DNA from 4 places in the Streptomyces sp. NPDC059166 genome. Region 2 is predicted to be linked to each of the others. Evidence: riboswitches for the same ligand, from Rfam matches in the RefSeq annotation. Region 2 holds a riboswitch; each other region holds the start of a gene.
The links. A riboswitch is a leader RNA that binds a small molecule or an ion and turns the genes downstream of it on or off. The one in region 2 is predicted to bind cobalamin.
Positions count from the first base shown of each region.

Region 1: another riboswitch for cobalamin. It lies ahead of ACFXOA_RS16470 (ribonucleoside-diphosphate reductase subunit alpha); the one in region 2 lies ahead of ACFXOA_RS21715 (ABC transporter substrate-binding protein).
Region 3: another riboswitch for cobalamin. It lies ahead of ACFXOA_RS27940 (energy-coupling factor ABC transporter permease); the one in region 2 lies ahead of ACFXOA_RS21715 (ABC transporter substrate-binding protein).
Region 4: another riboswitch for cobalamin. It lies ahead of ACFXOA_RS14665 (cobalamin biosynthesis protein); the one in region 2 lies ahead of ACFXOA_RS21715 (ABC transporter substrate-binding protein).

Region 1 covers NZ_JBHZCI010000019.1:35,403-42,379, reverse strand. The annotation lists gene ACFXOA_RS16480 (hypothetical protein) at 52-264, shown strand; gene ACFXOA_RS16475 (ribonucleotide-diphosphate reductase subunit beta) at 378-1,397, opposite strand; gene ACFXOA_RS16470 (ribonucleoside-diphosphate reductase subunit alpha) at 1,397-3,790, opposite strand; cobalamin riboswitch at 3,924-4,061, opposite strand; gene ACFXOA_RS16465 (GNAT family N-acetyltransferase) at 4,100-4,597, opposite strand; gene mctP (monocarboxylate uptake permease MctP) at 4,710-6,344, opposite strand; gene ACFXOA_RS16455 (DUF3311 domain-containing protein) at 6,341-6,595, opposite strand; gene ACFXOA_RS16450 (GntR family transcriptional regulator) at 6,775-6,977, opposite strand, start outside.
Region 2 covers NZ_JBHZCI010000029.1:8,040-15,016, reverse strand. The annotation lists gene ACFXOA_RS21730 (PRC and DUF2382 domain-containing protein) at 1-554, shown strand, start outside; gene ACFXOA_RS21725 (ABC transporter ATP-binding protein) at 665-1,465, opposite strand; gene ACFXOA_RS21720 (FecCD family ABC transporter permease) at 1,462-2,547, opposite strand; gene ACFXOA_RS21715 (ABC transporter substrate-binding protein) at 2,637-3,668, opposite strand; cobalamin riboswitch at 3,739-3,926, opposite strand; gene ACFXOA_RS21710 (acyl-CoA dehydrogenase) at 4,164-6,011, opposite strand; gene ACFXOA_RS21705 (carbohydrate kinase) at 6,058-6,977, opposite strand, start outside.
Region 3 covers NZ_JBHZCI010000047.1:25,337-32,313, reverse strand. The annotation lists gene ACFXOA_RS27960 (hypothetical protein) at 106-507, opposite strand; gene ACFXOA_RS27955 (energy-coupling factor ABC transporter ATP-binding protein) at 816-1,679, opposite strand; gene cbiQ (cobalt ECF transporter T component CbiQ) at 1,676-2,425, opposite strand; gene ACFXOA_RS27945 (energy-coupling factor ABC transporter substrate-binding protein) at 2,432-2,800, opposite strand; gene ACFXOA_RS27940 (energy-coupling factor ABC transporter permease) at 2,800-3,510, opposite strand; cobalamin riboswitch at 3,539-3,724, opposite strand; gene ACFXOA_RS27935 (beta-galactosidase family protein) at 3,989-5,764, opposite strand; gene ACFXOA_RS27930 (polysaccharide lyase 8 family protein) at 5,918-6,977, opposite strand, start outside.
Region 4 covers NZ_JBHZCI010000016.1:101,786-108,762, reverse strand. The annotation lists gene ACFXOA_RS14685 (alpha/beta hydrolase) at 1-909, opposite strand, end outside; gene ACFXOA_RS14680 (class II aldolase/adducin family protein) at 966-1,625, opposite strand; gene ACFXOA_RS14675 (anion permease) at 1,873-3,123, shown strand; gene ACFXOA_RS14670 (hypothetical protein) at 3,136-3,357, shown strand; cobalamin riboswitch at 3,506-3,635, shown strand; gene ACFXOA_RS14665 (cobalamin biosynthesis protein) at 3,764-4,708, shown strand; gene ACFXOA_RS14660 (cobyric acid synthase) at 4,705-6,273, shown strand; gene ACFXOA_RS14655 (putative cobaltochelatase) at 6,270-6,977, shown strand, end outside.

The sequences.
Region 1 (6,977 bases), on a different contig from region 2:
ATGACAGTCCTGCCACTGCCGTGAGGGCGTCGGCCGGGCGACAGTGGAGCCATGAACACATTCCTGAGCTACCTGTCCATAGCGGCACTTTTCGCCTTCGTCACGCTGCCCGCGCTCGTCGGGCTCGCGCGGGAGCGCCGGATCTCCCGCGAGCTCCGCCAGGCCAGACGACAGCGGGAGGCGGAGCCCCCGGCGACGGCCGGCGCCGCGCGGCCTGTCACGGCCACGCGGCGTCCCCCGCTGAGAAGCTGGGCGAGGACCTGAGGGCCGTCCCGCCGGGAACTGCGGGACAGCCCTGAAGGTCCTTCGTCCGGACCGGGCCGGATCAGGGTGCGGCACCAGGGCACGCGAGCCCGGCGTGGTCCGAACGAGAGGACCTAGAAGTCGTCGTCGAAGCCGACGGTCCCCTCCACGGCCACCTGGTAGGCGGAGGGGCGGCGCTCGAAGAAGTTCGTCAGCTCCTGGACACCCTGCAACTCCATGAAGGAGAACGGGTTCTGCGAACCGTAGAGGGGCGGGAAGCCGAGCCGGGTGAGCCGCTGGTCCGCGACACACTCCAGGTACTCGCGCATCGACTCGGTGTTCATGCCGGGCAGGCCCTCGCCGCACAGGTCGCGGCCGAACTGCAGCTCCGCCTCGACGGCCTCCTTCAGCATGTCGGTGACCTGCTGCCGGAGCGCGTCATCGAAGAGATCGGGCTCCTCCTTGCGGACGGTGTCGACCACCTCGAAGGCGAAGTTCATGTGCATCGTCTCGTCACGGAACACCCAGTTGGTGCCCGTGGCGAGACCGTGCAGCAGACCCCGCGAGCGGAACCAGTAGACGTAGGCGAACGCCCCGTAGAAGAACAGCCCCTCGATGCACGCCGCGAAGCAGATCAGGTTCAGCAGGAAGCGGCGGCGGTCCGCCTTCGTCTCCAGCCGCTCGATCTTCTCGACCGAGTCCATCCACCTGAAGCAGAACTGCGCCTTCTCACGGATCGAGGGGATTTCCTCGACTGCGTCGAACGCCGCCGCCCGGTCGTCCGGGTCGGGCAGATAGGTGTCCAGCAGCGTCAGGTAGAACTGGACGTGCACGGCCTCCTCGAACAGCTGCCGGGACAGGTAGAGCCGCGCCTCGGGGGAGTTGATGTGCTTGTACAGCGTGAGCACCAGGTTGTTCGAGACGATCGAGTCACCGGTCGCGAAGAACGCCACCAGCCGGCCGATCATGTGCTGCTCACCCGGCGACAGCTTCGCGAGGTCGGCCACGTCCGAGTGGAGGTCCACCTCCTCCACCGTCCACGTGTTCTTGATCGCGTCCCGGTAGCGCTCGTAGAAGTCCGGGTAGCGCATGGGCCGCAGGGTCAGCTCGAAGCCCGGGTCGAGCAGGTTCTTCTCTTCGTTCGTGGTGCTCATCACTGGCAGGCCTCGCAGGACTCGGGGTTTTCGAGGGAGCAGGCGATCGCCTCCGCGTCGGGGGCGGACGCCTGCTGTACGGGGACGGGGGCGACCGCCGCCTGACCGGACGCCGCGCGGGCGATCCGGGTGGCCGGGCGGGAGCGCAGGTAGTACGTCGTCTTCAGCCCCTGCTTCCAGGCGTACGCGTACATCGAGGAGAGCTTGCCGATCGTCGGCGTCTCCATGAACAGGTTGAGCGACTGGCTCTGGTCGAGGAACGGCGTACGGGCCGCCGCCATGTCGATCAGGCCGCGCTGGGGGATCTCCCACGCCGTGCGGTACAGCGCCCGCACCTCCTCGGGGATCCAGGCGAAGCCCTGCACGGAACCACTGGCCTCGCGCAGCGCCTCACGGGTACGGGCGTCCCACACGCCGAGCCTCTTCAGCTCGTCCACCAGGTAGGCGTTGACCTGGAGGAACTCCCCGCTGAGCGTCTCGCGCTTGAACAGGTTGGAGACCTGCGGCTCGATGCACTCGTACACACCGGCGATCGAGGCGATCGTGGCGGTCGGCGCGATGGCGAGCAGCAGGGAGTTGCGCATACCGGTCCTGGCGACCCGGGCGCGCAGGGCCTCCCAGCGCTCCGGCCAGTTCAGCTCGGTGGCGTAGTGGTCCGGGTGCAGCACACCGCGGGCGGCCCGCGTCTCCGACCAGGCGGGCAGCGGGCCGGACCTCTCGGCGAGGTCGCAGGACGCCTCGTAGGCGGCGAGCATGATCCGCTCGGAGATCTTCGTGGAGAGCGCCCGGGCCTCCGGGGAGTCGAAGGGCAGCCGCAGCTGGAAGAAGACGTCCTGGAGCCCCATCGCGCCCAGACCCACCGGCCTCCAGCGGGCGTTGGAGCGGCCCGCCTGCTCGGTCGGGTAGAAGTTGATGTCCACGACCCGGTCGAGGAAGGTCACCGCGGTGCGGACGGTGGCGTCCAGCCGCTCCCAGTCGACGGAGCCGTCGGCGACGAAGGCGCCCAGGTTGACCGAACCCAGGTTGCAGACCGCGGTCTCGCCGTCGTCGGTGACCTCGAGGATCTCGGTGCACAGGTTCGAGGAGTGCACGACCCGGCCGGGCTCGGCCGTCTGGTTCGCGGTCCGGTTGGAGGCGTCCTTGAACGTCATCCAGCCCTGGCCGGTCTGCGCGAGGGTCCGCATCATCCGGCCGTACAGCTCGCGCGCCGGCAGAGTCCTGCGGGCCAGGCCCTTCGCCTCCGCGGCGCGGTAGGCCGCGTCGAACTCCTCGCCCCACAGGTCGACCAGCTCGGGGACGTCGGCCGGGGAGAACAGCGACCACGTCCCGTCCGCGTCGACCCGGCGCATGAACTCGTCCGGGATCCAGTGCGCCAGGTTCAGGTTGTGCGTACGGCGCTGATCCTCACCCGTGTTGTCGCGGAGCTCCAGGAACTCCTCGATGTCCGCGTGCCAGGTCTCCAGGTAGACCGCCGCGGCGCCCTTGCGGCGACCGCCCTGGTTCACCGCCGCCACCGAGGCGTCCAGCGTCTTCAGGAACGGGACGATCCCGTTGGAGTGCCCGTTGGTGCCCCGGATCAGCGAACCCCGTGCCCGGATGCGGGAGTACGACAGGCCGATGCCGCCCGCGTGCTTGGAGAGCCGTGCCACCTGGTGGTAGCGGTCGTAGATGGAGTCCAGCTCGTCCTTGGGCGAGTCCAGGAGATAGCAGGACGACATCTGCGGGTGGCGGGTGCCGGAGTTGAAGAGCGTGGGGGAGGAGGGCAGGTAGTCGAGCCGGTTCATCAGGCCGTACAGCGCGGCCACCTCGCCCAGGGCGCGCTCGGAGTCGTCCTCGGCGAGCCCGGCGGCCACCCGCAGCATGAAGTGCTGCGGGGTCTCGACGACCTCCCGGGTGATCGGGTGGCGCAGCAGGTACCGGCTGTACAGCGTCCGCAGCCCGAAGTAGCCGAAGCGGTCGTCGGCGCCGTCGGCGAGCGCCCCGTCCACGAGGGCGTCGAGGGCGTCGGCGTGCAGCGAGACGAACCCGGCCGTGCGGTCCGCGATCAGGCCCTCACGGTGGCCGACGGCGACCGAGGCCGAGAAGGAGTCCGCGCCCTGGCCGGCCGCCTCGTCCGTGATGGCCAGGGTCAGGAGCCGTGCCGCCAGCCGGGAGTAGGCAGGGTCCTCCGAGATCAGACCGGCGGCGGCCTCGGTCGCCAGCCCGCGCAGCTCCGCCTCGTCCGCCCGGGCGCTCCGGCCGCGCAGCGCGGCGGCGGCGACCCGTCCGGGGTCGGTGTCGGGCAGGTCGGCGGTGAGGGCGGTCAGGGTCCGCAGGAGAGCGGTCCCGGGCGCGTCGGTCGTGAGGCCTTCGGATTCCGCTGCTGAAACCGGATCGGCTGGCGCGATGGTCACTGGGGCTTTCCCTCGCTCGGCTCGGGGCCTGCGGGAGCGGGGCAGCCGGGCACGGCGAGGCCCGGAGGGCAGCGCGGCGCGCGGCGTCCACCGGCCTTCCGCGAGGCCCGGACGTCTCGGCGCCCGGTTCGGTCGAGCCGGGCGCGCTGTCGACAGGTCCTCGGACTTCACGGGTGTGCGCAGGCACACCGGTCACACCGTTGCGGGACAGTTCCGGACTCACACCGGATTCCCCTGCGACGACAGCGAGGTCGAGCATACATGTGGGGGCTGCCGGTTGGAGCGGCCCCCACATGTTGTGTCGTGCGATCAGAGATCGAGCCGGTACGTGAGGAGTGGGCGGCCCGGAAGCGGGTTCCAGTCCCGGTCGGGAGTCCGTACGAAACCGAGGCGGCCGTAGAGGCGATGGGCCCCGAGCATGGCCGGATGCGTCGACAGGACGATCCTCGACAGCCCGGCGGTACGTGCCCGTTCGACGCACGCCCGTACGAGCGCCTCGCCGGTGCCCCGCCCGCGGGCCCGGGCGGCCACGGCCAGCATCCGGAACTCGGCCTCGCCGGGCCGGGCGATGTCCGCCCACGGGCTGCCGGGCGGGACGTAGGTGACGCCTCCCAGCAGCCGCCCGCGGGCATCGGACGCGACGAGCACCTCGGCCTCGGCGGCCCGCCGGCCGATCGCCCGGAGCTGCTCCAGGTAGGGGTCCTCGTCACCGAAGTCCAGAAGTGCGTCGCCGAGATAGGCCTGGGCCGTGATCTCGCCCAGCTCCTCGTACTGAGAGGGCCCGACCGGCCCGATCGACACGTCCATGGGAGCAGTCTCGCGCGTCATGGCGGATCTGCGCCCGGGTTCGCGGGGCGGGCCGCACATGAGGCGGCCCCGGCGGGAACTCGCTCCCGCCGGGGCCGCCTCGGGGCCGGGGTCAGTGACCGCCGGGGGCGCCCGCCGTGGCCGGCGGGAGCTCCGCCTTGACGCCGGGGTCGCCGATGTCCGCCGTGTAGTCGGACGGCGAGGTCTCGTCCACACCGGCCGGGGCCTTCATCGCGTTGAGCACGAAGGTCAGCACGACCACCACGACGACGTTCAGCACGAACGCGGTGAGACCGATGTAGCCGATCTCGCCGATGCCGGGTATCTCCTTCGAGGAACCGCCGAAGTGCTTCTGCGTCGGGCTGGCGACCCCGTACGCGGCCGCCGTGCCGTAGATCATGCCGACCGCCCAGCCGGCGATCAGGGCCCAGCGGTGGAACCAGCGGGTGAACAGGCCGCCCACCAGGGCCGGCATGGTCTGGAGGATCCAGATCCCGCCGAGCAGCTGGAAGTTGATCGCCACCGTCTTGTCCATGGTGAGGACGAAGACGAGCGCACCCACCTTGACCAGGAGCGAGACCAGCTTGGAGATCTTGGTCTCCTGCTCGGGCGTCGCGTCCGGCTTGAGGAAGTCCTTGTAGATGTTGCGGGTGAAGAGGTTCGCCGCGGCGATCGACATGATCGCGGCCGGGACCAGCGCGCCGATCCCGATCGCGGCGAACGCCACGCCCGCGAACCAGTCCGGGAACATGTTCTCGAAGAGCTGCGGAATCGCGAGCTGGCCGTTGTCCACCTTGATCCCGGCGGCGATCGCCATGAAACCGAGCAGCGCCAGCAGACCCAGCATCAGCGAGTACAGCGGCAGGATGGTGGTGTTGCGCCGGATCACCTCACGGCTGCGGCTGGAGAGCGTCGCCGTGATCGAGTGCGGGTACATGAAGAGCGCCAGCGCCGAGCCCAGCGCCAGGGTGGCGTAGCCCCACTGGCCCATCTCCCCGGGCACCAGTCCGGCGACGGGCTTGCCCGCGGCCTCGTTCTTCGCCGAGAACGCCTCGCCGGCCTTGGCGAAGATGTCGTCGAAGCCACCGAGCTTGATCGGGATGTAGATGATCGCCACCGCGATGACCAGGTAGATCAGGCCGTCCTTGACGAACGCGATGAGCGCGGGCGCGCGCAGCCCCGACGAGTACGTGTACGCGGCGAGTACGGCGAACGCGATCAGCAGCGGCAGGTCCTTGACGAACCAGTGCGTGGTCTCGCCACCGCCGACGCCCATCACGTCCAGTACGGCCTGGATGCCGACCAGCTGGAGCGCGATGTACGGCATCGTGGCGAGGATCCCGGTCAGCGCCACCGCCAGCGAGAGCCCCTTGGACCCGAAGCGGCCGCGGACGAAGTCCGAGGTGGTGACGTAGCCGTGCTTGTGCGAGACGGACCACAGGCGCGGCAGGAAGGTGAAGATGAGGGGGTAGACCAGGATGGTGTACGGGACGGCGAAGAAGCCGGACGCCCCCGCAGCGTAGATCGCCGCGGGTACCGCGACGAAGGTGTACGCCGTGTAGAGGTCACCGCCGAGCAGGAACCAGGTGACCCAGGTGCCGAACGACCTTCCGCCCAGGCCCCATTCGTCGAGGCTGGCCTCGTTCTCGGCCTTGCGCCAGCGCGCGGCCATGAACCCGATGACCGTGACGGCCAGGAAGAAGAAGATGAAGACGGCGAGCGCGACGCCGTTCACGCCGTCCTTCATGCCGACGCACCCCCCTTGCGGGCGCGCTGGTCACGCTGCCACAGCTTGTACGCGATCATCGTGAGCGAGGTCGACAGGAGGACCCACAGCATCTGGTACCAGTAGAAGAACGGGATGCCGATGAAGGTCGGGTCGACCTTCGCGTACGAGCCGACCCAGAGCATCGCGACGAACGGCGCGAGCAGACAGAGCGCGATCACCACCCTCATGGGTGTCACTACCGGTGGTTTCGCATCGATTTCATCTGGCATGTGGCGACTCCGTCCCCTCGCTGATCACCTGGTGTAATGCGCAGGAAATCTAGGCGAGAGCCCCGGCCACCGTCACCCCCCGTCCGCATTGCGGTCCTGCAACGTTCCGGTGTCGCCCGAAACGACTGATCCCCCCGCGGGAGCAGGGGAATCGGCGACGCGGAAGGGGCCGGAAGAGCTCAGTCGACGGGGCGCTTCAGACGGGCGACGAACTTGTACCGGTCGCCCCGGTACACCGAGCGCACCCACTCCACCGGCTCGCCGTCCCCGTCGATCGAGTGACGGGACAGCATGAGCATCGGCAGACCCACGTCGGTGCCGAGCAGTCCGGCCTCGCGAGGCGTGGCGAGAGAGGTCTCGATGGTCTCCTCCGCCTCCGCCA
Region 2 (6,977 bases):
CCACGGCGGGCGCGGGCACCGCGGGCACCACGGCGGGCGCGGCAGCCGGAACCGGCAGGCACCGCGACATGGACGCCTCGTCCACGTCGCGCCCGCTCGCCGGAGCCGGGGCCGAGCGGTCCGCGACGGGCGCCGGTGGCCGCGAGGAGATGATCCGGTCCGAGGAGCAGCTCCAGGTCGGAACCGAGGAGTACGAGAGCGGCACGGCACGCCTGCACAAGTACGTCGTGACGGAGAACGTCACGCGCACGGTGCCGGTGTCGCACGAGGAGGTGCGCGTGGTGCGCGAGCCTCTGCAGCCGGGCGAGAAGGGAGCAGCCACCAAGGGCCAGCTCGGTGAGCAGGACGTCGAAGTCACCCTGCACGCCGAACGAGCCACCGTCCGCAAGGAGGCCGTCCCGGTGGAACGGGTCCGTCTCGAAACCAGCAAGGTCACCGAGCAGAAGGAAGTCTCCGCCGAACTCCGCAAGGAGAAGATCGACTACGCGGACGGCAAGGAAACGGGCAGCGACAAGGACATGGGCGGCGAGTTCGGCCAGGGACGTCGTCGCTGACCCCCTCGGACAGCGGCGGAAGGCCGCGTGACAGAAGCGAGGGGCGGACCCGGTCGTTCACGGGCCCGCCCTCTCGTCCGTCCGGCGCCGCCGGGGCACCGGCCCCGCGGTCAGCCCGGCAGGAACCGTACGGACGGCCGGCCGTCGGGCCCGTCCGGCGTCACCACCGCGCGCACCCGGTAGACCTCGGCGATGAGCTCCTCGGTGATGACCTCCGAGGGCGTGCCGCCGGCCACCACCCGCCCTTCCTTGAGCACGGTGATCCGGTCGCAGAACATCGCGGCCAGGTTGAGGTCGTGCAGCGCCACCACCGCGGTGACGGGCAGGGCGGCGACGAGGGACAGCAGCTCCAGCTGGTGCTGGATGTCCAGGTGGTTCGTGGGTTCGTCCAGCAGGAGTTCGCAGGGCCGTTGGGCCAGAGCCCGCGCGATGTGGACGCGCTGACGCTCGCCGCCCGAGAGGGTGCGCCAGGACCGGGCGGCGTGATCGGTGAGCGCGGTGCGTTCCAGCGCCTCGCGCACCGCCGTCTCGTCCTCGGGACCGGGCGCGCTCCAGACGCGCCGGTGGGGGATCCGGCCGAGCCTCACGACGTCCCGCACCGTCAGGTCCACCTGGGTGTCCGCCTGCTGCTCCACCACGGCCACGCGGCGGGCGACGTCGCGGCGGCCCGTCTCGGCGAGCGTCCGGCCGTCCAGGCTGACCGTCCCCGCACCGGGGGCGAGCACACCGGCCATCACGCGCAGCAGCGTGGTCTTGCCGGAGCCGTTCGGGCCCAGGAGCCCGAGCGTGGTGCCGGGGGCCGGCGCCACGCTGACCCCGTCCAGCAGGAGTCTCCCTCCGGCCTCCCGGCTGACGCTCACGGCACGCAGCCCGTCGCCCGGGCCGCCCGCCCCGGGCGGCGGCGCCTTCATACGCCCCTCCGTGTGCGGTGGAGGATCAGGACGAAGACCGGCACGCCGACGAGCGAGGTGACCACACCGACCGGCACCTCCTGCGGTACGAGGACGGTCCTGGCCAGGGTGTCGGCCCAGACCATGAACACGGCCCCGGAGAGAGCGGTCACCGGCAGCAGCCTGCGGTGCCCGGCACCTGCCAGCGCCCGGGCCGCGTGCGGCAGCACCAGGCCGACGAATCCGATGGCACCGGCGGAGCTGACCAGGGCGGCCGTCAGGAGCGCCGTGGTGCAGAGCAGCACGGTCCTGGTGCGCCCGACCCGCACGCCGAGGGCCGCCGCCGCGTCCTGGCCGAACGCGAAGGCGTCGAGCGTGCGGGCGTGACCGAGACAGACCGCCAGCGCCACCGCCAGCACGGCGGCGCAGATCCTCACGTCGCTCCAGCCCGCGCCGCTCAGGGAGCCGAGCAGCCAGAAGAGCACGCCCCGTGTCTGCTCGGCGTCGGCGGCCGTCATCACGACGAACGAGGTGAGTGCGGAGAAGAGCTGCATGACCGCGACCCCGGAGAGGACGACCCGGTCGGTGGATCCTCCGAGCGTGTGGCTGAGCATCAGGACGAGCGCGAACGCGCCCAGCGCGCCGGCGAAGGCGCCGCCCGGGACGGAGACCGCTCCCCCGCCTGCGCCGAGGACCACCACCACGACGGCCCCGGTCGAGGCTCCCGAGGAGACACCGAGGACGAAGGGGTCGGCGAGCGGGTTGCGCAGCAGGGACTGCATCACCGCGCCGCACACCGCGAGTCCCGCTCCGCACACCGCGGCCAGCAGGGTCCTGGGCATGCGGAGGTTCCATACGATGCCGTCCCGGATCGGGGTCAGTCGTGCGTCGCCGATGCCGAGGTGCGAGGACACCACCGACCAGACGTCCGGGACGGAGATCCGGGCGGGGCCGATGGTGACGGCGACCGCGACGGACAGGACGAGGACGACCGGTCCGGTCGCCCACAGCAGGCCCCGGCGCACCGGGGACGTCGGCGTGTCGGCGGCTGCGCCGGTCGTCCCGTACCCGGGCGGCGCCCCGGTGCGCCTGCCGTGGACCACCCGGCGCACGGGCCCCGCCGGGCCCTCGACCGGACGCGTGCGCACCGGGCGGTCCGGCGCCTGCCCGTCCGGAACGTGTCCGTTCCCGGTCACCTGGCGAGCCCGAACGACCGCAGTCCGGCCGCGACGCGCTCGACACCCTCCACGGTCCGGATCGTCGGGTTCATCGCCTGGCCGCTCAGCAGGACGTACCTCTTGTGGCGGACGGCGTCCATGGTGCGGGTCACGGGATCGTTCTCGAGGAACTCGATCTTCTTCGCGGCGCTCTCGGCGGTCTGCGACCGCCGTGTCAGATCGCCGATCACCAGGACGTCGGGGTTGCGGTCCGCGACCGTCTCCCAGCTGACCTGCGGCCATTCCTCGTGCGTGTCGTGGAGGACGTTCCTCGCGCCGAGTTCCCCGGTGATCACGCCGGGTGCCCCGCAGCATCCGGCCATGTAGGGAGCCTCGGCGTTCGCGAACCAGTAGAGGAGGGTGGTGTCCGACGCCTTGATGCCCGCGGTCGCCTTCGCGATCCGGGCCCGCAGATCCGCCACCAGCTTCTCCCCGCGCTCGGGCACCCCGAACACGGCTGCCAGGTCCCGCACTTCGCCGTAGACCGCGTCCATCGTCAGTGGCTCGGTCCGGGCGCCGTCCCCGCCTCCGCTGTTGTCCTTGCCCGAGCAGTCGGCCGGTGACAGGTACGACGGCACGCCCAGCTCGTCGAACTGTGCGCGGGAGGCCACACCGCCCTTGCCCAGCGTGGACTCGAAGGAAGCGGTGACGAAGTCGGGTTCCTCGTCCAGGACCCGTTCGTAGGAGGGCCGGTTCTCGGCGATCCGGTCCACCGCGGCCTCGTCCTTCTCCAGGCCCTTCATCACCGGATCCGTCCAGGTCGCGGTTCCGGCGATCCGGTCGGCGAGTCCCAGGGACAGCAGGATCTCGGTCGATCCCTGGTCGAGGGAGACCGCGCGGCGTGGCGGCTGGTCGACGGTCACCGTGCGGCCGCAGTTCTCCAGGGTGACGGGGAAGCCCGCGGCGGAGGGCGTGCGCGCGGCACCGTCCGACGCCCCGCCTCCCCCGCCACACGCGGCCAGCAGGGCAAGTCCGGTGATGAGCACGGATGTTCGGCGTACGGTCATGGCTATGTGCGGCACAGGGTCCCTCTGCGTCCGGGGCTCATGCGCGGAGCCCGCTACGGCGTACGCTCCCGGTGAGGAAGCGGGTGCCAGCAGGTCTTCGGACTCGGGGTCGTCCGGACGGAGCGCCTTCCCATTGCACCCGAGAGTGCCCCAGTGGCCTTGGCTCCGCCCGTCCCCCTCACCGCTGCGCGTCAGCTCCGGATTCACACCGGATTCCCTGACTCCCGACGGAGTGTGACTGGCTTCTGCAAGCTATCACGCACCTTGGCACCCGGAATCCAGCCGGTGGGCGGGTGCGCCGGGGCCCCGGGACACCGCACCGGCCCACCTCTCCTCAGCGCGGGAGACGAACCGATTCGCCGTGGCCGCGACCCGGGCGACCACCGCGACGGGCCAGCAGGGACACCGTGCCCCAGTAGGCCAGGAGGACCACGCGCAGCCCGAGGATCTCCAGCCTCTCCCCCGCACACGCCGTCAGTCCGGCGCGCCGGGGGTTCAACGGGCGCTCCCACGCGGCTCGTTCCAGGGTGCCGACGGATCGTCGTAGGCGTCCGCGTAGCCGGGCCCGGCGATCGGCCAGTCGGCGAGCAGTTCCCCGGGCAGAGCAAAGGAGGCCGCCAGTTCGGGGGCGTGGGCGGCTACCGCCGCGATCAGTTCCTCGGCTTCCCCCGGCAACTCGTCCACCTGCCCGGCCGTCAGGAAACCGGCGGCCAGGAGATCGCCGCTGTTGCGGGACACCCACTCGATCGCGAACAGCCGCTCCAGCTCACCGAGCCGGTCCCTGGCGAATCCGTGGGGCAGCGCGGCACGAGCCTCGTCACAGGCCCGGAACGCCTGGTGGTAGGCGTACGCCTCCACACCGCGCACAGCCGCGCCCGAGGCGGCGTTCCACTGCCCCAGGGGGTCGGAGCCGGACGCCCCGAGCGCGCGTTCGCCGGCGCGGGCGAACCAGATGTGCTGGAGGGCCGCGAGCAGTCCGTCCAGGAATGCGGGCTCGGCGAGGGCGCCCGGCCGGGCGGGGACCGGATCGCGGGGGCCGCCCGGCTCCGGGGCCAGGAGCATGTCGGCGGCGGCCTTCGCGTACAGGGCGATGTTGTCGCCCTCCGCGGTGATGGCTCCCTCCACCCCGGTGACGAGTTCGGTCATGCCGTTGTTCTCCAGCAGCGCCTGCGCCCCGCAGCGTTCGCGGCTCTCGACGATGACCTCGCGCGCCCGCCAGGTGATCCACGCCTTCGCCACGTCGACGAGCCGCCCCGCCTCCGTCCGGCCGTCCTCGTCCGTACAGGAGTCCCAGCGCTCCATCGCCGTCCGGGAGAGCAGGGTCATGGCGAAGACCGTGGCCATGGCCGACGCGAGCGGACCGTGGTGGGTACGGTGCGTGTTCACCGGAACCGGGGGCATGCCACGGCTGCCGGAGATCATCCGGTGGCCGCCGTACCGTACGGCGACGGCCAGTGCGGCCCGGGCCGAGCCCGCCGCGCAGGCGCTCATGGCGATCCGCCCCGGTGTGACCCGGCCGATCGAGGCGAGGAAGCGCCGCCTCCGGTCGCCCGGACCGGTACGGAAGTCCCCCTGTCCCGCTGCCTCCTCACCGGACTCCAGGAGGGCGTCGCGGGGCACGAACAGCCGGTCGAACGAGGTCAGGCAGTGGTCCACGGGACTGCCCATACGGGCAGGCAGCCGCCGTACCCGGACCCCGGGGAGCGCCTGTACCCCGTCGTTGAGCGGCACCAGGAAGAGGCGTACCCCGTGATCCGCTCCGTCGGCGACCAGCCGCGCGGCGACCAGCCCGGACTTGGCGCCGCCCGCAGGACTGGTGTTGGGCATGAACTTCTGCGCACCCGCGTTCGGCGTGTGCAGGACGAATCCGTCCCGTTCACGGTCGTACGTCGCCGTCGTCTCCATCGCGGCGGCGTTGTTGCCGTGCGCCACCTCGGTACAGAGGTAGGTGCCGATATGACGCATCGACAGGTAGTCCGACAGATCGCGGCGGCCGACCGGGTCGTGGTCGAGGAGGCTGCCGAGGAAGAGGTTGTAGTGGATCCCGGCGACGGTCGCCAGCGCTGGATCGACCGGGCCGAGCCAGGCGTGCAGAGCGGCGAGCGCCCGGGGGTCGGAGGCGAGTCGCGCCCCGCTGTCGAGCGAGCGGTTGAGGATCCGGAGCCGCTCGTAGGCGAGTCCGAGTCTCTCCTCGGGGGTCCCGCCGGGCGGGCGGCGGAACGGTTCTGTGCTGATCAGCCGCCGCCAGAAACCGTGTTCGCGGCGGTGATCCGGACCGAGGAGGACGCAGGTGAGCTGTTCGGTGGTCGAGGGAGGGGAGGTATCGGCAAGGGTCACGGTCATATCGGAATCAACGACCGCGGTGGGGACGAAGACACCCCCTGGCCGGCTACCGCTCGGGAGACGGCGCGCTGATCAGGGCGGCGGCCAGCTCCTTCGCGTCGGGCGGGAGGGCGCCCGCACGTGTCACGGTCACGGAGGCCGAGGCGACCGCGTGGCGCAGCACTTCGCCCAGGACCACATGGTCCAGTTCGTGGAGCCGTGCGCGCGCGGACGGGCCCCCGAGGAGTCCTCGCTCTGCCAGAGCGTGCAGGGTGCCGGACATGAAGGCGTCGCCCGCGCCCACGGTGTCGGTGACGGCCACGGCCGCCGCGGGGATGCTCACGGATCCACCGGGCAGGAGGGCGACGGCGCCTCGCTCGCCCCGGGTGACCAGGACGGCGGCGGGCCCGGAACCCAGCCATCGTCCGGCCACCGCCTCGGGCGCGTCGTCCGGGTACAGCCACCGCAGGTCCTCGTCGCTGGCCTTGACGACGTCGCTGAGCGCGACGAAGTCCTCCGCCCGGCCGACGGCGCTCGCCCGGTCCCCCATCAGGGCCGGCCGCACGTTGGGGTCGTAGCTGACGGTGGCGTGTGCCCGGAGGCCGCGGACCAGGTCCAGGACCGAGTCCGCCCCGGGTCCCACGGCGGTGGCGACCGAACCGGTGTGGACGTGCCCGGCCCGCGCGCAGGGCTCCACCGGTCCCAGCGTCCAGTCGATGTCGAAGGTGTAGGTGGCCCGGCCGGCGGCGTCGAGTGCGACGGTGGCGGACGGGGTACGGCCACTGCGTCCGTCGGTGAGCACCCGGACACCCGCCGATGTGAGGTGATCCTCGATCAGCCGCCCGTCGGGGTCCTGCCCGAGCTGGGTGAGCAGCGTGGTGTCGCGCCCCAGTCTCGCCAGGCCGTACGCGACGTTGGCGGGACTGCCCCCCGGATGGGTCCGGTCCGGTTCACCCGGCAGCCGGACGACGTCGGCCACACATTCGC
Region 3 (6,977 bases), on a different contig from region 2:
GGACGGCGCGTCGGTGCGTACGGGAGCCGGAACCTGGAAGAGGCACCCGGAGACGGCCCACCGGTCCGGCGGGACCGGGGGTGGGTCACCGTGGGCCCGGTCAGCTCAGCAGCGGAACACCTGGAGCAACGAGGCGGAGTGGGACGCCGAGGCCCCGGAGGCGTGACCGGCGCCGCCCGTTCTCGCACCGGAGGCCGGAGCGGACGTGTGGACGGCGGACCCGGCCAGGGCGGCGCGTGACGGCGCCTCCGGGACGGGCACCCCGGCGGAGCGGTGCCGGTCGCGCGGGCGCAGGAGTCCGTTGGGGTCGGAGCCCGGACGGAGCGTGCCGCAGGTGCCGCCGTACTCGCTGAGCGCCTCACCCGCGGCCGCCTCGGGAGTCCCGTCCGCCCGCATCGAGAACACGTGCCCGTGCGCGGTGGCATCGGCGGCGGAATCAGGGGAGTGAGGGGCGAGCAGAAAAGCCAGGAGGAACGCGAGCACGAACCGGACAGCCGTCGTCCGCACCCTCCACCTCCTCCTGGATTTCACGCCTCTCACCGCACGCCTCTCATCGGACGCTAACAGGCCGGAGTGCTTATGAAGTTAACCCGATGTGAAGAGTCCGAAAGTCGATCCCGAACGAGTGGATTCCAGCGTTCGACAGCTTTGGCCTGCGGAAGCGTCTGCCGATGGACTCTCGTATTTCGAGATGACCCTCAGCTGCGTGGCTTCTGCATATGCCGTTGGAACGTCAGTTGTGTGGCCGGTCAACGGTTCGACACGTCGGTGCGACCCGCATTCCGGGTGGAATTCGCGGTGCCGATGCACGTCTGTCATTTCCCCGCGTCGGGGAGGGGCACCGCGGCGGAGAGATAGCCCTCGGCGAGTTCCGCCGGTGTACGCGGGCCGGGCTCGCCCGGCTCCAGCAGCCCTCGCTCGCGCAGCAGCTGGGCGGTCGCCACCCCCCAGGGCAGCCTGAGCCCCGCCTCCCGCAGGAGATCGATACGGGCCAGCATCGCCGGTGCCGGCCCGGCGCGGACCCCTGCCGGGGTCAGCAGTGCCACGTCGTCCGCCCAGCGCAAGGCGAGGTCGACGTCGTGTGTGGCCATCATGACCGTCGTGCCGCCCGCACGGAGGGAGCCGAGGGTCGCCAGCAGTCGTTCCTGACCGTCCGGATCCAGCCCCGCGGTGGGCTCGTCGAGGATCAGCACACGCGGCCGCATCGCCACCGCCCCCGCGATCGCGGCCCGTTTCCGCTGCCCGTAGGAGAGGAGGTGCGTCGGCCGGTCCGCCAGCGCGCGGATACCGAGCGCGGTCAGCGCCTCCTCCACCCGGCCCCGCACCTCGGCGTCCGTCAGACCGAGGTTCAGCGGACCGAACGAGACGTCCTGGAAGACGGACGCCGCGAACAGCTGGTCGTCCGGGTCCTGCACCACCAGCTGGACGGTCGTCCGCAGCCGTGTCAGGCCCTTGCGGTCGTAGGTGACCGGGCGCCCCTCGACCGTCAGAGCTCCCGCGCCCGGGCGCAGCCCGCCGCTGAGCAGCCTCATCAGGGTGGTCTTGCCGCTGCCGTTCCTGCCCAGCAGCGCGAGCGCGCGTCCCTCACGGGCGTCGAAGTCGAGGCCGCTGAGCACGGGCGGGCCGTCCTCGTAGGAGAACGACGCCCCCCGCAGCGAAAGCAGCACGGAAGCACTCATGGGAGCAGCCTTTCCAGGCAGAGGGTCAGGGCGGCGACCGCCGCGAGAAGGGTGGCGCTCGCCGCCACGAAACGGAGGGAGACGCGGGCCTCGGGCACCAGGACGCGCAGGGTGCCGTCGTATCCGCGCCCGGCCAGTCCCGACTGGAGACGAGCGGCCCGGTCGAAGGCCCGGACGAACGCGGTCGCTCCGAGGCCGCCCAGCGATCTCCAGGTCGCTGCCCGCGCGGTGTGACCGAGCCGCGCGGCCTGCGCCTCACGGACCCTGCGCATCGCGTCCAGCAGGAGGAAGCTCATGCGGTAGGTCACCAGGGCGACATCCACCACCGCAGCGGGCACACCCGCCCGTACCAGCCTCGGCAGCAGGTCGGACATCGGTGTGGTGAACGCGAGGAGAAGGACTCCCAGGGAAGCGGCGGACGTCCGCAACAGCAGCTCGGCGGCCCGGAACGCCCCGCCCGGAGCAAGGGCGACGAGCCCTCCGGGTCCGGCGACCTGCACCAGCAGAGTCCCCGCACCGGTCACGCAGAACCCCAGCGGGATCCGGTACGCGCGCCACAGCTGACGGGGGCTCACCCCCGCCGGCCCCAGCAGTGCCGCGACCGCGGTGACGAGAACCAGGGCGGCACCCGGCCAAGGCGGCAGCGAGATCGCCAGCACCGTGAGTCCCAGCCCGAGCACCGCCTTGTCGACGGGATGGCGGCGGCGCCAGCGACTGCTGTGCGCCGCCGCGTCGATCGGCAGCACAGGGGCTCAGGCCTCCCGCGTCGCGGACTCCCCGGGCTGCCCGGTCGCGGCGATGCCGTCCCGCCGGGCCAGGGCCAGCCGCTCGCCCTGCCGCCGGCCGCGCCGCACACCGAAGTAGTAGGCGAGCACCCCGGCGCCCAGAGCGGCCTGCAGGGCGAACAGCGCCGATTCGATCTCCCCGGACGGAGGCTCGTACAGCGGGGCGAACCAGGGCTCGTACCCGGGGTCGATCTCGGTGATCGCCGTCTCGGCCTGGGCGTCCGCCCCCGAGAAGGGCTCCTCCTTGCCGTCCCCCGAGCCCAGTGCCAGGGGCAGGACCGCCAGGGCGGCCACGAGCAGGAGCAGCAGGCCGTTGATCTTCGTGTTCCGGTTCATCACGCCACCGCTTCCGTCTTCTTCTCGTCCGTCCTGGTGCGGGCCCCGCCGCTGAGGAGCACGCCGAGCCGGGTCAGATCACCCCTGCTGGACTGCACCAGGAGACGCATGACCAGCACGGTCAGAAGGCCTTCGCTCACCGCGAGCGGGATCTGGGTGACGGCGAAGATGGAACCGAACTTCCCGAGCGCTCCGAGGAACCCGGTGCCCGGGTCCGGGAAGGCCAGGGCGAGCTGCGCGCTGGTGACGCAGTAGGTGGAGAGGTCGGCGACGAACGCGGCGAAGAAGACCGCGACCATCAGCGACACCCCGAGCCGGCGCAGCAGCCTGTAGACGGCGTAACCCGCCCAGGGGCCGGCGATCGCCATGGAGAAGACGTTGGCGCCCAGCGTGGTCAGCCCCCCATGGGCCAGCAGCAGGGCCTGGAACAGCAGGGTGATGGTCCCCAGGACCACCATGATCGGTGGACGGAAGAGGATCGCTCCCAGCCCGGTACCGGTGGGATGCGAACAACTGCCCGTCACCGACGGGATCTTCAGCGCGGACAGTACGAAGGTGAAGGCTCCGGAGGCCCCGAGGAGCAGTGTGCTCTCGGGGTTCTCCCGGACCTCACGGGTGAGTGAACGTACTCCGTGGACGACGAACGGCGCGGACGCGACACCCCAGGCGATCGCGTGCGCCGGAGGCAGGAAACCCTCGGCTATGTGCATGACTCAGAGACCCTCTCCAGCACCTCGTGGATGGTTGAAGTGCCTTGGCCGGTCTCCTGGCTTACGGGTGACACCGCCCGGATCTCCGCCTTCCCGGGTCACAAGGACCCAGTGGCTGCCCGCGAGGGCCGGAGCCGGACTTCCCGATCACAGTGGCGAGGGCCGCACCGGCATCACACCGGATTTCCCGTTCACCAAGGCGTGGCGACAGTAGTGGCAGTGAGGGGGCGATGACAAGCGGGCCCACCCGCCCGCACCTGCGAACACGTACCCCCACGGGGCCCCTGGGCGCGCTCCCGCGCAGCTTCCACGCGGTGCGGACCGGAGCGTCCCCGCAGGGGATCGGTGCACGCCGGCCCCGCCCGCCCGGCTGGACCCGCACACTCCGCCGGCGCCGGCGGAGTGTGCCGGTGCGAGGGCGGGGGCGGGCGCCGGACGCTCACCCGGGCGGCGGCCGCACGGTGCGCCGTGAGAGCGCTCAGCCCAGGTCCGGACTCTCACGCAGTTCGACGACCGGACGCTCCCGTCCGTCGAGTTCGAGCACCACGAACTCGTTGCGCCCCGCGCGCAGCAGCGGCCACGGGACGTAGAGCGTCCGCTGAGGCCCCCGCGCCTGCCAGTAGCGGCCCAGGCAGAATCCGTTGACCCAGACGTACCCCTTGCCCCAGCCGGGCAGTGCGAGATACGTGTCACCCGGCTGTTCCACCTCGAGGAAGCCCCGGTGGAACACCGGACCCCTGGAACCACCCGAATCCTCCGGAGCCGTGTCCCAGGACACCTTTCCGGGGGTTCCGTGCCCCAGCTCGATCGCGCGCGCGGACCAGCCGTGCAGCAGCTGCTGGGTGTGCAGGACGTTACGCACCCCCTTGCGGTCTCCCAGCCCCACGCCGTAGTTGACCCTGCCCATGGACTCCACCAGGAGCTCCACACGCGCCCGTCCGCCGTCCACCCGTACGCCCTCGACCGACTCGGTGCCGCCGCGCTCCACCACGCCCGCGGGCCGGCCGTCGACGAAGACGTGGGCCCGGTCGGCGAGCCCCTGGACCGAGAGCGCGTAGGGCCCGCGCGGACCGGGGATCCCGGACGAGTAGAGCACCAGCCCGTGGCTGATGCCGAGTTCCTCGAAGGAAGGCGGCACGGCGGCGCGCACCTCATCGCCCGAAAGATCATCCAGGACGTCGAACAGCGCCACAGCGGACTTGAGTTCCAGGGACGCGGGTGGCAACAGTGGTCCGGGGGACTCCGGTTCGGGCAGTGGACCGTCCGCGTATCGTGCGAGTACCTCACGGAACGCGCTGAACTTCTCCGTCACACCGCCCCGTTCGTCGATCGGCGCGTCGTAGTCGTAGGAGGTCACCGTCGGCAGGTACCCCTCACCCGTGGCCGGATCCCGTGAGTTGGCCCCCGCCCACGTCGAGAAGTTCGTCCCGCCGTGCGCCATGTAGAGGTTCACCGACGCCCCGGACTCCAGGATCTCCTCGAGTGTCGCCGCGGCGTCCGCGGGCTCCCGTACGACGTGCCCGGTGCCCCAGTGGTCGAACCAGCCGCACCAGAACTCCATGCACATGGGCGGGTCCAGCGGACGAAGACGCTTCAGGCTCGCGAACGCCTCGTCGGCACGGCTGCCGAAGTTCACCGTGGCCAGGTGTCCGGGAGCCGTCCCGCCGGTGAGGAAGAAGTCGTCCGGTCCGTCGGAGGTGAACAGCGGTACGTCGATGCCGCGCGCCCGCATTCCGCCGGCCAGGTGCTCCAGGTACCCGCGGTCCGTGCCGTAGGAGCCGTACTCGTTCTCGATCTGCGCCATCAGGACGTTCCCGCCCCTGGTGACCTGGTGTTCCGCCACGAGCGGGACGACCCGGTCCAGCCAGCGGTCGACATGGGCCAGATATCCGGGGTCCTGGCACCGCAGCGCCCGTACGGCGGGGTCGGAGAGCAGCCACCACGGCAGTCCGCCGTTCTCCCACTCCGCGCAGATGTAGGGCGACGGCCTGACGACGGCGTACAGTCCGGCCTCGCGTGTCGCGCGCAGGAACCCGTCCAGATCGGCGATGCCGTCGAAGTCGTACTCCCCGGGCCGCGGTTCGTGGAGATTCCAGGGGACGTACGTCTCCACGGTGTTGAGGCCCAGCGCGCGCAGCATCCGCAGCCGGTGCGGCCACTGCTCGGGCAGGACCCGGAAGTAGTGCAGCGCGCCGGACAGGACGCGCAGCGGACGGCCGTCGAGGGAGAACCCCTCGGGCGATGTACGGAACATGAGGGCTCTCCGGTGGGCATACCCGTGAAGGGTCAGTCGGACGAACGGACGTGCGGACGTGCGGTTCAGGCGGGATCGGCACCAGGTGCCGGGGATGCGGGACGTCGGCCCGGGCGCGGGCCGTGAGGCGACAAGGGGACAGGATGTCCGGCACTACAGGAGCCGCACCACGGTCGTCTGGGTACGGCCGGCCGTCGCGGAGAGGCCGCCGAGGCCGAGCTCCAGCGCCGGGCCGGTGGAGACCCGTGTCACGGACGCCGGCCTGGAGACGACGGAGCGGACCGGGCGTTCCCAGCGGATCCGTACCTCGTCCCCCAGCCTTGTCGGGTCGCTCACGCACACCGCCGCCGTGCCGTCACGGCGTTCCCTGATCAGCACCGAGACCGGGGCGCTCGCCCACAGCCGCCCGAAGCCGCCCGCAGCCCAGAAGTTGGCCGCGGTGACACCGAGCCCGGGGACCCTGACGCCGTGCACGTCCGGGCCGCGCGTGTACGTGGTCAGCAAGCGCCCGAGCGCTCCCGCCCGCAGGGCGGTGAAGGGGATCGAGGCGCCCGGCAGCAGGACGTAGGCGTAGCCCTCCTCCACCGGATCGGTGCCGTGGTCGAAGAGGAGAGTGGTGTAACGGCTGGAGAAGGAGACCGGCGAGCCCGAAGCGCTGTTGATGTCGCGCCAGGCACCGGCCCGCTCCTCCCGCAGTGCGCGCAGAGGGCCGCGTTCGGGAAAGACGTACCCTCCGTGCCCGGCGATGTGCGCCCAGCCCGCGTGCGCGAACTCGGCGGCCCAGGGGAATCCGGACGGCTGCCGGTGACCGTCGACCGTGAGAACGTTGGTGCCCTCCACCCCGAGGTGCCTGTTCTCCACGACGGTCTCGACGGCGGCTCCGTCGGTGGAACTGATGCCGGATCCCAGGCAGATGACGGAGTCGTCCCCGAGGAACCACGACTTCCGGGCCCGCATGCTGGAGGACAGCCCTTCCAACTGCTGGCCGAGCATGGAGTAGGTCCCGTCGCTCACCCCGCCGACGAAGTCCACCTCGGGGAATGGCGCGCCCCATGCCCCGCCCTCGCCGTCCGTCAGACGCTTCGCCGACGCGGTGGTACCCGGCAGGCGGTAGGGGTCGACCGTGGGCCAGAAACGGTCGGAGTACTGGTCGGCGGCGTAGTCACCGCCCCACCAGTAGAGCATTCCCGATCCCGTGTTCCAGCCCCGGAGG
Region 4 (6,977 bases), on a different contig from region 2:
TCCCTGCAGTCCGGTCCGGCCCTGGGCGGCGCGTACGGCGAGGGGCAGCATCGCGGCGGGGACGCCGCGGGCCGAGGCGAGCGCGCGCAGGGTGGCCCTCCAGTCCATGACCGGGGAGTCCAGGACGAGGCCGCTGACGCGGTCGCGGAGCGCGGAGTCGACGGACGCGTGCAGGGCCATCGAGGCACCGGTGGACCAGCCGTGGAGGATCACGTTCTCGGCCCCGTAGCGCACGGCGTAGCGGATGGCGGCGTCGAGGTCGCGCCACTCCGACTCACCGAGGTGGGAGAGCCCGTCGGGCGACCGCGGCGCCCCGGGGTCGCCCCGGTAGGTGATGTCGAGCACCGGCAGCTGCTGCTCGTGGAGGAACCCGATGACGTTCAGCGGGTGCTCCCTGGTGGTGCCCAGGCCGTGCACGGTGATCACCCAGGTGTCGCGGGCCCCCGGCACGAACCAGGCCGGCATGGGGCCGAGCTCGCCCGGGACCTCCACCTCCTTGTGGCCGAGGCCGAGGGCCGCGAGCGGGTCGCCCCGGTGGAGCTCCGGGGTGAGCCGGACCCTGGTGCCCGGCTTGAGACTGCCGAGGGTGACGCGCTCCAGACCGCGGACGACCGTGTCGGCGGAGAGCGTGCCGTGGTGCGGCCGTTCCTCGACCACGGGGCCCACGACCGCGTGGACGCCCTTGGCGGTCACCCCGTACACGCCGGGGCGCAGCGCGGGGAAGGACCGGGTGAGCGTGATCCGTCCCGCGTCGGTGGCGTGCACGGTGACACGGCGGTCGCCGGGGAAGGGGCGTGGCGACGGCGCCCCGAGGGCGGCGTCGCTGGCGTGGCGTCCGGCGGCGACCGCTGCCGCGCCGACGCCGAGGACCGAGGTGGCGGCCACTGCCGCCGCTGTTGCCGGGCGCACGGCCCCAGTCTCCCGGGCCGGGAGGGCACCGGCCAGTGGGCGGGGGCCGTACGGGCTCAGCCCGGCTGCCCGTATCCCTCCAGGGCCCGGGTCACCTCGTCGAGCTGGGTCTCGGTGAGGAGGCTGGGGCGGTGGCCGGGTACGGAGCTCGCGGTGAGCCAGAGCCTGCACATCCACTCCAGCTGGGCGGTGCGGTCGTAGGCCTCGTCGAGGGTGGCGCCGTAGGTGACGGTTCCGTGGTTGCGCAGCAGGCAGCCGGTGCGGCCGCGGAGCGCGAGGAGCACGTTCTCAGCCAGTTCGGGGGTTCCGTAGCGGGCGTAGCCGGCGGTGCGTACGGGGCCGCCGAGCAGGGCGGCGGCGTAGTGGATCAGCGGCACCTCGGGGACGAGGGTGGAGACGGCCGTGGCGTGCACGGCGTGGGTGTGGACGACGGCGGCTGCGTCGGTGCCGCGGTAGACGGCGAGGTGGAGCGGGAGTTCGCTGGTGGGTACGAGGCCGCCCAGGACCTGGCGGCCTTCGAGGTCGACTCCGACGGCGTCCTCCGGGCCCAGCCGGTCGTAGGGGACCCCGCTGGGGGTGACCAGCACGATCGGGCCCACCCGCGCCGACACGTTGCCGGAGGTGCCGACGACGAGGCCCTCGGCCGTCGTCCTCCGGGCCGTCGCGACGACACCGTTCCACGCCTCTTCGATCGCCCTGCGTTCCGCTTCACCCATACGGCGATCCTAGGGCGGGTGACCGAAGTCTCCTCAGTGGGGCATTTCGGGCAGGAGCGGGCGCGGCGCACCCGGGCCGGGGCCAGGCCCCCCACCGGCCGCGAGGCATGCGGAGCACCGGTTGCGGACACAAGCGGAACCGACGCACACGTTTGGGGTCACCCTGCCGCCCTGCCCAGTTCATCTTCCGTTCACCAAGGTTGCCTACGTTCCACGTGCCAATGACGTCGAACGATTGCCTGGGTAAATGGAACACATCACGCTGCTGCTCGCGATCGTGATCGTGACAGCTCTCGTGTTCGATTTCACGAACGGTTTCCACGACACCGCCAACGCGATGGCCACCACCATCTCCACCGGTGCCCTCAAGCCCAAGACGGCGGTCGCCATGTCCGCCGTGCTCAACCTCGTCGGCGCGTTCCTGTCGGTGGAGGTCGCCAAGACGATCTCCGGCGGGATCATCAACGAGGACGGCCTCAGAACCGAGGTCATCTTCGCCGCGCTCGTCGGGGCGATCCTGTGGAATCTGCTGACCTGGCTGGTCGGCCTGCCCTCGAGTTCCTCCCACGCCCTCTTCGGCGGCCTCATCGGCGCGGCGGTCATGTCGGCCGGCTGGTCCTCGATCAACGGCGGCACGGTCGTGACGAAGGTCCTGCTGCCGGCGATCGCCGCTCCCGTGGTCGCGGGTCTCGCCGCCCTGCTGGCGACGAAGCTGACGTACCGCCTCAACCGGAAGATCACCGACGAGGCACAGCTGAAGTCGACCGCCAAGGGCTACCGGGCCGGCCAGATCGCCTCCGCCGGTCTCGTCTCGCTCGCGCACGGCACCAACGACGCGCAGAAGACGATGGGCATCATCACCCTGGCCCTGGTCACCGGGGGTGTCCTCTCCCCCGGCTCCAACCCGCCGGTCTGGGTCATCGCCTCCGCCGGTGTCGCGATCGCGCTGGGCACCTACCTCGGCGGCTGGCGCATCATCCGCACCATGGGCAGCGGCCTCACCGATCTCCGTCCCCCGCAGGGCTTCGCGGCCCAGACGAGCGCGGCGACGGTCATCCTGGCCTCCTCGCACCTCGGCTTCTCGCTGTCCACCACGCAGTCCTGCTCCGGCGCCGTGATGGGCGCCGGTCTCGGACGCAAGGGGGGCGTGGTCCGCTGGTCCACCGCCACCCGGATGTTCGTCGCCTGGGGTCTGACGCTGCCTGCGGCGGGCCTGGTCGGCGCCGGCGCCGAGTTCCTGACCAAGCAGGGGGCCTGGGGCGTCGCGGTGGTCGCCGTGCTGCTCGTCGCGGGTTCCGGTGCCATCTGGATGCTGTCGCGCCGCAAGCCTGTCGACCACACCAACGTCAACGCGACCGAGGCGGAGCCGGCGGGCGTGATCACGACCGCCATCGCGGCCGTCACCCCGCCGCCCGTCGGTGTGGCCCCCTCGGAACTCAAGACCACCATTCCCGCTCCGGAGACCCAGGCCGACCCGGCCCGGCCGGCCACGGTGTAAGGACGGAACCGCATGAACATCGACTGGGCGGCACTCGCCTCCGTCTTCGGCGTCAGCCTCGTGGTCACCGTGGCGCTGGTCGGCCTCTTCACTCTCGGCATCACCGGCCTCGCCAAGCTGGTCCCGTCGGCACAGGGCGGTGGTGGCGGCGTCCTCGCACGCACCGGCGCGTACGCCTGCTTCGCGCTGTGCGCGGGGGCGGTCGCCTACGGGATCCATCTGATCGTGGCCTGACGGCCTCACCCGACGCACCGGGCCGGGACACACTTCGGGGGTCCCGGCCCGGTGTGCGTCCGCGCACACCGAACCCTCGCAGGTCAATGGCAGGTTGACGGGTATTCGCGGCGCGTGGTGGACTGCCGGAGCCATTCACGGCGACAGGAGAGGAAGCCGGTGCGAATCCGGCGCGGTCCCGCCACTGTCACCGGGGAGCAGCCTCCACACGGAAGTCACGGCCCGCACACGCGGACTGGAAGGCCGGAGGAACTGCGGATCCGGGAGCCAGGAGACTCTCGTCGCCGGTCACGTCGAACCAGGGCGCGGACCCTGAGTGAGGACATACGCCATGCCTGGCTGCCCTGCGTCGGTCGCCGTACCACCTGTCCCCCGGCCCCTCCGAGGCACGAGCGCGGGCTGAGCGGTGAGAGCCGACCGCGTCTTCGCGTACGGCGCCGCCGCCGGTCTGATCGGCGACCTGCTGCTGGGGGACCCCCGGCGGGGACACCCGGTCGCCGGTTTCGGGCGCGCCGCGGCGCGCGCCGAGAGCCTGCTGTGGCGTGACCACCGCGGCTGGGGCGCCCTGCACACGCTCGTCTGCGCGGGCGGCGCCGCGGGCACGGCCGCGCTGGCGGCCCGTGCCGTGCGCGACCGCCCCGTCCTGGCCGTCGCGCTGACCGCGGCCGCGACCTGGTCCGTCGTCGGGGGTACCTCGCTGGCCCGTGAGGCCCGTGCCGTCGGCGGCGCGCTGGCCGCGGGTGACATCGAGGCCGCCCGGGAGCGGCTGCCCCATCTGTGCGGCCGTGATCCGCAGGCGCTCGACGGTCCGGGGATCGCCCGCGCCGTGGTGGAGTCGGTCGCCGAGAACACCTCCGACGCCGTGGTGGGGGCGCTGGTGTGGGGTGCGATCGGCGGGGTGCCCGGACTCGTCGGTTTCCGGGCCGTGAACACCCTGGACGCGATGGTGGGGCACAGGTCGCCCCGTTACCTGCGCTACGGCTGGGCGTCGGCCCGGCTGGACGATCTCGCCGGCTGGCCGGGCGCCCGGCTGACCGCCGTCCTGGCGGTGGCGGCCGGCGGGCGCCCGCGCGAGGCGGTACGGGTCTGGCGCTCGGACGCGCCGAGGCATCCCAGCCCCAACGCGGGCCCGGTGGAGGCCTCGTTCGCGGGGGCGCTGGGTGTACGCCTCGGCGGGACCCTCGCCTACGGCGGGCGGGTCGAGCACCGGCCGGTGCTCGGCGGGGACACGGGCCGGGAGGTGCGCGTCACCGACATCGAACGCGCGGTGCGGCTGTCGCGCCGTGTGAGTGTGCTGGCCCTCGCGGTGTGCGCGGCGGGCCGGATCGCCATGGGACGGAGAGCGGGATGAGCGGCGGGCTGCTGGTCGCCGGGACCACGTCGGACGCGGGCAAGAGCGTCGTCACGGCCGGCATCTGCCGGTGGCTGGTGCGCCGGGGGGTGAAGGTCGCACCGTTCAAGGCGCAGAACATGTCGCTGAACTCCTTCGTCACCCGGGAGGGTGCGGAGATAGGCCGCGCCCAGGCGATGCAGGCACAGGCCGCCCGCGTCGAGCCGACGGCCCTGATGAACCCGGTGCTGCTGAAGCCGGGCGGCGACCGCTCCAGCCAGGTCGTCCTGATGGGGAAGCCGGTCGGCGAGATGAGTGCCCGCGGATACCACGGGGGACGGCAGGAGTCGCTGCTGGGCACGGTCGTGGACTGCCTGGAGCAGCTGCGGAGCACGTACGACGCGGTGATCTGCGAGGGCGCGGGCAGCCCGGCGGAGATCAATCTGCGGCGCACGGACATCGTGAACATGGGCATCGCCAGGGCCGCGGGCTTCCCCGCCCTGGTGGTCGGGGACATCGACCGGGGCGGGGTGTTCGCCTCGTTCTTCGGCACGACGGCCCTTCTCGCCCCCGAGGACCAGGCGCTGATCGCCGGATACCTCGTCAACAAGTTCCGCGGTGACGTCTCGCTGCTGGAACCCGGCCTCGACATGCTGCTCGGGCTGACCGGCCGGCCGGTGTACGGGGTCCTGCCGTACGCGCACGGGCTCGGCATCGACGAGGAGGACGGGCTGCGGGTCTCGATGCGCGGAACCGTACGGGAGTCGGTGGTGGCTCCCCCGCACGGCGAGGACGTGCTGCGGGTCGCCGTGTGCGCGGTGCCGCTGATGTCGAACTTCACCGATGTGGACGCGCTGGCCGCCGAGCCGGGTGTGGTGGTGCGGTTCGTGGACCGGGCGGAGGAGCTCGTCGACGCGGACCTGGTGATCGTGCCGGGGACGCGGGGCACCGTGAAGGCGCTGGCGTGGCTGCGGGAGCGCGGCCTCGCCGACGCTCTGCTGCGCCGGGCCGCCGAGGGGCGGCCCGTGCTGGGGATCTGCGGCGGGTTCCAGGCGCTGGGCCGGTGGATCGAGGACGACGTGGAGTCACGGGCCGGTCTGGTCGAAGGGCTCGGGCTGCTTCCGGTGCGGGTCCGCTTCGGCCGCGAGAAGGTCCTGGCGCGCCCGGCCGGTACGGCACTGGGGGAACCGGTGGAGGGGTACGAGATCCACCACGGGGTCGCCGAGGTGGACGGCGGCGAGCCGTTCCTCGACGGCTGCCGGGTGGGCGAGGTCTGGGGGACGCACTGGCACGGGTCGCTGGAGAGCGACGCGTTCCGGCGGGCGTTCCTGGGCGAGGTCGCCCGGGCCGCGGGGCGGCGGTTCGTCCCCGCGCCCGACACGAGCTTCGGGGCGCTGCGGGAGCAGCAGCTCGACAGGCTGGGCGATCTGGTCGAGGAGCACGCGGACACCGACGCGCTGTGGCGGCTGATCGAGCACGGTGCCCCCGCCGGGCTGCCGTTCATCCCGCCGGGGGCACCGCCCGCGCCCGGGAGACCCGCCGGGCGCGACCGTACATCTGTGATCGCCACCGAGGAGGCTTCGTGAGCACGCCCTATCCCTTCACCGCGATCGTCGGGCAGGACGATCTGCGGCTGGGACTCCTGCTGAACGCCGTCAGTCCCGCCGTCGGCGGGGTGCTGGTCCGGGGTGAGAAGGGGACAGCCAAGTCCACCGCCGTCCGGGCGCTGGCCGCGCTGATGCCGGAGGTCACGGTCGTGGCCGGGTGCCGGTTCTCGTGCGACCCGCAGGCGCCCGATCCCGCGTGCCCGGACGCCCCGCACGAGGCGGGAGGGGGCACAGCGCGACCGGCGCGGACCGTGGAGCTCCCGGTAGGCGCGTCGGAGGACCGCCTGGTGGGTGCGCTCGACATCGAGCGGGCGCTCTCGGAGGGGGTGAAGGCCTTCGAACCGGGCCTTCTCGCCGACGCCCACCGGGGGATCCTCTACGTCGACGAGGTCAACCTCCTCCACGACCATCTGGTGGACCTGTTGCTCGACGCGGCGGCCATGGGTGCCTCGTACGTGGAGCGGGAGGGCGTCTCCGTACGGCACGCGGCCCGCTTCCTGCTGGTCGGGACGATGAACCCGGAGGAGGGCGAGCTCAGGCCGCAGCTGCTGGACCGCTTCGGGCTGACCGTCGAGGTGACGGCCTCCCGGGACACCGACGAGCGCGTCGAGGTGGTGCGCCGCAGGCTGGCGTACGACGACGATCCGGAGGCCTTCGCCGCACGGTGGGCCGGCGAGGAGTCC